2 linked regions of the Candidatus Thiodictyon syntrophicum genome follow. The protein of the gene in region 1 interacts with the protein of each later gene in a pairwise test. Links are inferred from orthologs where the notes say so. Each region holds a gene or a part of one and is shown on either strand. Other genes may lie near its edges. The genes, in order: dnaE and dnaQ.

The links.
Region 2: the proteins of dnaE (region 1) and dnaQ interact in binary tests that used the Escherichia coli proteins (3 or more experiments, as listed by UniProt). The link is inferred for Candidatus Thiodictyon syntrophicum from one-to-one orthologs.

Annotation. Positions count from the first base shown.
Region 1 is NZ_CP020370.1:1,390,249-1,394,668, forward strand. What follows is about bases 7-4,118. They hold dnaE (DNA polymerase III subunit alpha), read right to left. Parts: upstream 3,816-4,118; coding sequence 207-3,815; downstream 7-206. Other genes in these bases: THSYN_RS35705 (DUF4351 domain-containing protein), read right to left, coding at 7-116. Also shown: more of THSYN_RS35705, read right to left, coding at 1-6; THSYN_RS06050 (DUF2281 domain-containing protein), read left to right, coding at 4,279-4,420. UniProt on the Escherichia coli protein: DNA polymerase III is a complex, multichain enzyme responsible for most of the replicative synthesis in bacteria. This DNA polymerase also exhibits 3' to 5' exonuclease activity. The alpha chain is the DNA polymerase catalytic subunit.
Region 2 is NZ_CP020370.1:4,850,430-4,853,701, forward strand. What follows is about bases 179-3,142. They hold dnaQ (DNA polymerase III subunit epsilon), read right to left. Parts: upstream 2,043-3,142; coding sequence 1,314-2,042; downstream 179-1,313. Other genes in these bases: brxL (protease Lon-related BREX system protein BrxL), read left to right, coding at 179-1,292; rnhA (ribonuclease HI), read right to left, coding at 2,054-2,485; THSYN_RS20485 (methyltransferase domain-containing protein), read right to left, coding at 2,478-3,142. In the rest of the region: more of brxL, read left to right, coding at 1-178; more of THSYN_RS20485, read right to left, coding at 3,143-3,272. UniProt on the Escherichia coli protein: DNA polymerase III is a complex, multichain enzyme responsible for most of the replicative synthesis in bacteria. The epsilon subunit contain the editing function and is a proofreading 3'-5' exonuclease.

The sequences.
Region 1 (4,420 bases):
TCAAGGCTCCGGCACTCAAGCACCCGGTCGGCCCACGCCTCAAGCTGCGTCTCGCCGGCTTGCTCCAGGCGTTGTTCGGCCCATGAGGGCAACGGGCCGAAGCGGCGGGTCAGCACGCGGCGCAGCAGCTTGCCTTCGCCTTGCTGTACCCCGTAGGCGCCCAAGGCTGAAGCCTTGGACTCCAGGGTGTGCGCCGAACGTCGGCCCTACCTGACCACCGTCAATCGCGCCGCCCGCGGCCGTTCGGGCTCCGCCGGCATCGCCGGCAGGGTCCCGCGCTGGTAGCAGACGCTCACCGCCTCGTTGCCGAGCAGGCGGCGCAGTTGCTTCAAGAGCGCATCGCGCGGCTGCACGCGCCAGGCGTCGCCGCATAGCAGCCGCGCGCGCACCCCGGCGCGTTGATAGTCGAGGAGGATGCGCGAATCGCCGCCGCGGAAGGGTTCCAGGATCGTTTTGATCTGTTCGACCAGTTCCAGATCGCAGACAGGGCCGGGGGCGGTCCCCAGGGTCAGGGCCAGGTGGTCGGCCTGTGACTCGCGCGCCTGCTCGAAGGTGCGCACGTCCTCGGCGCGGAAGGTCCAGTCGTTGCGGAAGTCGTCGAAGCTCAGGGAGCCGGTGACGGTGATCATCTGATCCGGGATCAGCAGGCTGCGCGTCGTCTCGTACAGTTCGGAGAAGACCGTCACCTCGATACGCCCGGTGCGGTCGTCCAAGAGCACCGAGCACATGCGCCCGCGCTGCGTCTTGCCGGGGCGCACGCTCACCACCAGCCCGGCGATGGTGCGCCGGTCGCGCTCGCGCCGCTTGTTGTCCCAGCGGTTCTCGGCCTCCGCGGGGTCGCGCTCGGTTTCCTTGAGACGCGCGATACGGTTGGCGGCCCCCACCATGGCGTCGATCTCGCCGGTGTAGCGGTCGATCGGGTGGCCGGTCAGATAGAGGCCCAGGGTCTCGCGTTCGCCGGCCAGGCGCTGTTCGTCGTCCCAGTCCTCGCGGGTTTCAGCGGCGATCTGCGGGTCCGGCGCGGCGGCGGTGGGCCCGCCGCTGTCGAGCAGGCCGCCGAACAGGTCGAATTGACCGGCCGCCTGGGTCGCGCGGTGCTGCTCGGCGAACTTCAGTGCCAGCGGCAACTGGGCCATCAGGGTGGCGCGGTTGGGGGCCAGCCCGTCGAGTGCCCCGGCACGGATCATCCCCTCCAGCACCCGGCGGTTGGCCTTGTGCAGGTCGATGCGGCGACAGAACTCCCAGAGATCGCGGAAGGGGCCGCCGGTGCGCCGCGCCTCCAGCATGGCCTCGATCGCCCCCTCGCCGACCCCCTTGATGGCCCCCAGCCCATAGACCACGGTGTCGTCACCGGCGATGGTGAAGCGGTATTCGGAGTGATTGACCGCCGGTGGCTTCACCGCCAGTTTCATCTGGCGGCATTCCTCGATGAGCGTGACCACCTTATCGGTATTGTCCATATCCGCGGAGAGCACCGCGGCCATGAAGGCGGCCGGATAGTGGGTCTTGAGCCACAGGGTCTGATAGCTGACCAGGGCATAGGCGGCGCTATGTGACTTATTGAACCCGTAACCGGCGAACTTCTCCATCAGGTCGAAGATGTGCGCGGCAATCCCACGGTCCACCCCGCGCTGTTCGGCCCCCTCCTGGAAGCCGACGCGCTGCTTGGCCATCTCCTCGGCCTTCTTCTTGCCCATGGCGCGGCGCAGCAGGTCCGCCCCGCCCAGCGAATAGCCGGACAGGACTTGGGCGATCTGCATCACCTGCTCCTGGTAGAGGATGATGCCGTAGGTGGGCGCCAATACCGGTTCCAGGTCCGGGTGCGGATAGGCGACATCGGCGCGACCGTGCTTGCGGTTGATGAAGTCGTCCACCATGCCGGACTGCAGTGGTCCGGGGCGAAACAGGGCGACCAGGGCCGTAATGTCGCCGAACGAGTCGGGCTGGAGCTTCTTGATCAGCTCCTTCATGCCGCGCGATTCGAGCTGGAAGACGGCGGTGGTCTCGCAGCGCTTGAGCAATGCGAAGGCCTCCGGGTCCGCCGGGTCGATCTGCTCGATGTCGATGGGCTCCAGGCCCGCCGGCCGGTGGGCGTTGATGGTCTTGAGCGCCCAGTCGATGATGGTGAGGGTGCGCAGCCCCAGGAAGTCGAATTTCACCAGGCCTACGGACTCCACGTCGTCCTTGTCGAATTGGGTGACCAGGTTGTCCCCGCCCGGTTCGCAATACAGCGGCGCGAAGTCGGTGAGGCGGGTGGGGGCGATGACCACGCCCCCGGCGTGCTTGCCGGCGTTGCGGGTACAGCCCTCGAGCTTGCGCCCCATGTCGATGAGGTTGTGGACCTCCTCGTCGTCCTCATAGGCGGCCTTGAGATCCGGGTTGTCTTCCAGCGCCTTCTCCAGCGTCATGCCGAGCTCGAAGGGGACCATCTTGGCCACCCGGTCGCAGAAGCCATAGGGGTGGCCCATGACCCGGCCCACGTCGCGCACCACCGCCTTGGCCGCCATGGTGCCGAAGGTGATGATCTGGGACACCGCCTCGCGCCCATAGCGGTCGGCCACATAGTCGATCACCCGGTCGCGGCCCTCCATGCAGAAGTCGATGTCGAAGTCGGGCATGGAGACGCGTTCGGGATTCAGAAAGCGCTCGAACAGGAGATCGTGCTGGATGGGGTCAAGGTCCGTGATCCCGAGTGCGTAGGCGACCAGCGAGCCGGCACCGGAACCGCGGCCGGGGCCGACCGGGATGCCGTTGCGCTTGGCCCAGGCGATGAAGTCCGCCACGATCAGGAAATAGCCGGGAAAGCCCATCTGGCAGATGACCCCGAGTTCCAGGTCCAGGCGCTCCGTGTAGAGTCGGCGGCGGTCCGGATGATCGGCGGCCGCCCGCAACAGGCCGCGTTCAAAGCGGCGCTTGAGACCCGCCTCGGACTCGGCGCGGAAGAACTCATCGATGGTCAGCCCCGCCGGCACCGGGAAGTCGGGCAGGTAGTTCTTGCCCAGTTCCAACTCCAGGTTGCAGCGCTTGGCGATCTCCACCGAGTTTTCCAGGGCCTCCGGGCAGTCGGCGAACAGCTCGACCATCTCGGCGGGGGTGCGCAGGTATTGCTCCTCGCTGAAGACACGCGGGCGCCTGGGGTCGTCCAGGGTGCGGCCCTCGTGGATGCAGACCCGCACCTCGTGGGCCTCGAAGTCCTCGCGGGCGAGGAAGCGCACGTCGTTGGTCGCCACCACCGGCACGCCCCGGGCCAGCGCGAGATCGACGCACTGCTCCACCAGTTCCGCCTCCTGCTCCCGCCCGGTGCGGATCAGCTCCAGGTAATAGCGGTCGCCGAAGACCGTGAGCCACTGGTCCAGCAGGTACTCGGCCCCCGTGCGGTTACCCGCCAGCAGGGCGGAGGCGACATCGCCCTGGGGCCCGCCGGAGAGCGCGATCAGCCCGTGTGGCGCCGCCGCGATCCAGTCGCGCTCCACCTGGGGCACGCCTAAGTGCTGCCCCTCGACATAGGCGCGCGAAATCAGCCGGGTGAGATTGCCGTAGCCCTGTTTGTCCTGCACCAGCAGCACCAGGCGGTGCGGCTTGTTGGGGTCCGCGGGGTTCTTCACCCACAGGTCCGCCCCCGCGATCGGCTTGATCCCGGCCCCCAGTGCCGCCTTGTAGAAGCGTACCAGGGCGAAAAAATTGCACTGATCGGTGATCGCCACGGCCGGCATCCCGGCCTTGCGCGCCGCCTTGACCAGGGGCTTGACCCCCACCAGTCCGTCGACCAGGGAGTATTCCGTGTGCAGGTGCAGGTGGATGAAGCGGGGGTCCATGGCGGGCTCGGCTGTGGTGTTGGATGGCGGGCGTCGGGGGCGGGAGTCTACCAAGTCGGCGGGGGCGGCGTGCGGGTCGCTGCGGGGATCCTGGGAGCGCCGGGCGTCCGCCCGGCGCGAGGGCAAGCCCCGAAGGGGCGCAACATACCAGCCCAGGGCAACGCCCTGGGTGGCGCGGTTTCTGAGGTCCAGCCCTGAAGGGGCGTGACATCCATCAGGGCTCAACCGTCACCGGGTGCGGCCCTATGTCACGCCCTTTCAGGGCTAAACCTCATCCTGCGCCCAACCCAGGGCGCTGCCCTGGGCTGGTATGTAACGCCCCTGCGGGGCTGAGGATGCCGGTGGCAGGCCGTGCGGACACACGCTGGCGGCGACTGTGGATACGGATTGCGCTGCGCTCCATCCAGGCTACGCGCTGGGATACACTGACCCCCGAGACGACTGACGGGCGAGGGGCGCGGGCATGGGTACCACGGCGGATCGAATCTTCGCGCAGGCGAGCCGGCTCCCGGAGCCGCTGGCCCGCGAGGTCCTGGACTTCATCGGCTATCTGGAGGCCAGGCACGGACTGCGGGATTTGCTCAGCGAAGACCTCAAGGCGGCCC
Region 2 (3,272 bases), 3.5 Mb from region 1 along the record:
GCGGCCAGACCACGGTGGCCAACCTGTTTTACAACATGGCGCGCCGTCTCGTGGGGCTGGTGGGCCTGTGGGATGTGGTGGCCTTCGACGAGGTGGCGGGCATCTCCTTCAAGGACAAGGACGGCGTGCAGATCATGAAGGACTTCATGGCCTCGGGGTCCTTCGCCCGCGGGCGCGATGCCATCCAGGCCTCGGCGAGCATGGTGTTCGTGGGCAACCTCAACCAGCCGGTGGACACCCTGGTGAAGACCAGCCACCTGCTGGCGCCATTCCCGGAGTCGATGATCGACTCCGCCTTCTTCGACCGTTTCCATGCCTACATCCCCGGCTGGGAAGTCCCGAAGATGCGCCCGGAGTTTTTCACCAATCAGTACGGGCTGATCACCGACTACCTGGCCGAGTTCATGCGTGAGATGCGCAAGCGCAACTTTTCCGATGCCATCGACCGGTATTTCAAGCTCGGCAACAACCTGAATCAGCGCGACACCATCGCCGTGCGGCGCACCGTCTCGGGCCTGCTCAAGCTGCTCTATCCCCACGGGGCCTACGACAAGGAGGCGGTGCGCCGCTGCCTGGAGTACGCGCTGGAGGCGCGCCGCCGGGTGAAGGAGCAGCTCAAGAAGATCGGCGGCATGGAGTTCTTCGATGTGCACTTCTCCTACATCGACCAGGAGACGCGCGACGAGCGATTCGTCAGCGTACCGGAGCAAGGGGGCGACAAGCTGATTCCGGATGGCCCGCTCAATCCGGGCGTGCTGCATACCGTGGCTACCGGCGCCAGCGGTCATCTGGGTCTCTACCGACTGGAGACCCAGACCACGGCCGGCAACGGCCGGTTCAATGTGTCCGGCCTGGGATCGAACAGCGGGGCCAAGGAGGCGGTGAAGGTCGCGTTCGACTACTTCAAGGCGAATCTCAGCCGGGTCAGTGGACTGGCAAGGGCCGGCGATCACGACTATCACCTGCATGTCGTCGAGTTGCACAACACGGGGGCCACCAGGGCGATGACTTTGCCGAGCTTCGTCGCCTTGTGCTCGGGGATCATGCAGAAGCCGCTGCAAGGGCAACTGGTCGTCCTCGGCGACATGAGCCTGGGCGGGAGCTTGATCCCCGTGGAGAACCTGGCCGAGTGCCTGCAAGTCGCCTTCGACTCCGGCGCCAAGCGGCTCCTGTTGCCGATGGCGAGCGTACGCGACATCGCGACCATCCCCGGCGAGCTGTTCGCCAAGTTTCAGACCTCGTTCTACGCGGACCCGGTGGATGCGGCGTTCAAGGCGTTGGGGGTGGAGTAGGTAGCGCAAAGGAACGGTTCACTAACCGACCGGTTCCTCCGCCAGCCACAGACACCCCTCGCTACTCGCCCTGTCGATGGCAGCCAGGCGGGCGCCGTGGGCGGTCTGGGCCTGGGCATCGGCCGCCACCACCCGCAGCCGCGGTCGCAGCGGGTCCAAACGCCCGCGTTGCGTCACGGCCTTGCGGCCCCCGGGCTCGAACTGCGGCTCCCCGCCCAGATGCATGACCACCTGCCCGCCGGTCATGGCCAGATAGACGTCGGCCAGGATCTCAGCGTCGAGCAGCGCGCCATGCAGGTCCCGGTGGGAATTGTCCACACTGTAGCGCTTGCACAGCGCGTCCAGGCTGTTGCGTTGGCCGGGGTGCAGGCGGCGCGCCAGCGCCAGGGTGTCGGTGACCGCGCACAGGGCATTGATTCGCGCCCCGTCGTCGCGCCAGCGCTTGAGTTCGCTGTCGATAAAGCCGCAGTCGAAGGCGGCGTTGTGGATGATCAGCTCGGCCCCCGTCACATACTCCAGGAAGGCCTCGGCAATCTCCGCAAAGCGGGGCTTGTCGCGCAGCGACTCGTTGGTGATTCCATGGACTTCCACCGCCGCGGCGTCGATCTCCCGATCCGGTTGAAGATATTGGTGGAAATTGTTGCGGGTCAGCCGGCGATCGATCAGCTCGATACACCCGATCTCGATCAGGCGGTGGCCTTCCCGGGGGTCCAACCCAGTGGTCTCGGTATCCAGGACGATCTGACGCATAGTTCAGCCTCTCAGCGCGGGATGCCCTGGTTGGCCAGGCGGTCGGCGCGCTCGTTCTCGGCGTGACCGGCGTGGCCCTTGACCCAGTGCCAACTGACCTGGTGGGGGGTCAGGGCGCCGTCGAGCCGCTCCCAGAGGTCCCGGTTCTTGACCGGCTGGCGCCCGGCGGTGAGCCAGCCGTTGCGTTTCCAGTTGGTCATCCACTCGGTCACGCCGCGTTTGACATACTGGGAGTCGGTGGTGACCTTGATGCAGGTTGGCCGCTTGAGCGACTCCAGCGCGGCGATCACGGCCATGAGTTCCATGCGGTTGTTGGTGGTCGCACGCTCGCCCCCGCACAGTTCCTTCTCGATCGCACCGTAGCGCAGCAGGACGCCCCAGCCCCCGGGCCCGGGGTTACCCTTGCAGGCGCCGTCGGTAAAGGCCAGAACCGGCTCAGACATCGTAACCACCGCGGGCACAAGGGCCGCCCCGGCCGGCCCCCGACAGACCCTGGCGGGTGCTCGGCTCCATCGCCCCGCCGGCCAGCAGCGCGTGGCGGGCGCTCCACGACGGCCGCAACGGGGTCAGGGTAGAGACACGCTTCACCGCCTTGATCGCGTAGACACCACCCAGGGCCGGCCACAACCCCCGCCCGAGGGCATCGAGCACCGCCAGGCGGCGCCCCTGGGCGCCGCGCATGGGCGGCCTGAACATGAGTTGTTTGCGCACTTCCACATCGAACCCCAAGAGTGACAACCAGTCTTCGACCCGGTACGTGGTAAGAAAGCGCCCGCACCAGGGCACGCGCCGGCGCGACCGGTACAGCAACCGCAGCAGGCCCCAACTGCTGAGCGCATTGAACCCCAGGATGATCACACGCCCCTCGGCGATCAGCACCCGCTCCACCTCGCGCAACACCAGCCGCGGGTCCGCCGCGAAGTCCAGGGTGTGGGGCAGCAGTATCGCATCGACGGCGTCGGCGGCCAGCGGCAGCGCCTGCGGATTCGCCACGACTTCCAGGCCGTGCGGTCCGTTCGGCAACTGGGCGGGCACCAGCACCCGATGGCGGATGCGGCTCGCCGCCAAGACCTCAGGGAAGCAGGCGCCGACGCCGATCTGCACCAGGTAGTAGCCGAAGGTATCGTGGAGCAGTTCCATCAGGCAGTCCCCCTCCCTGGCCGCCACCTCCCGGCCAAGGGGCGTGCGGTACCAGTGCTCGAGACTTGCGAAGGAAGAGCCTGGGCCTCT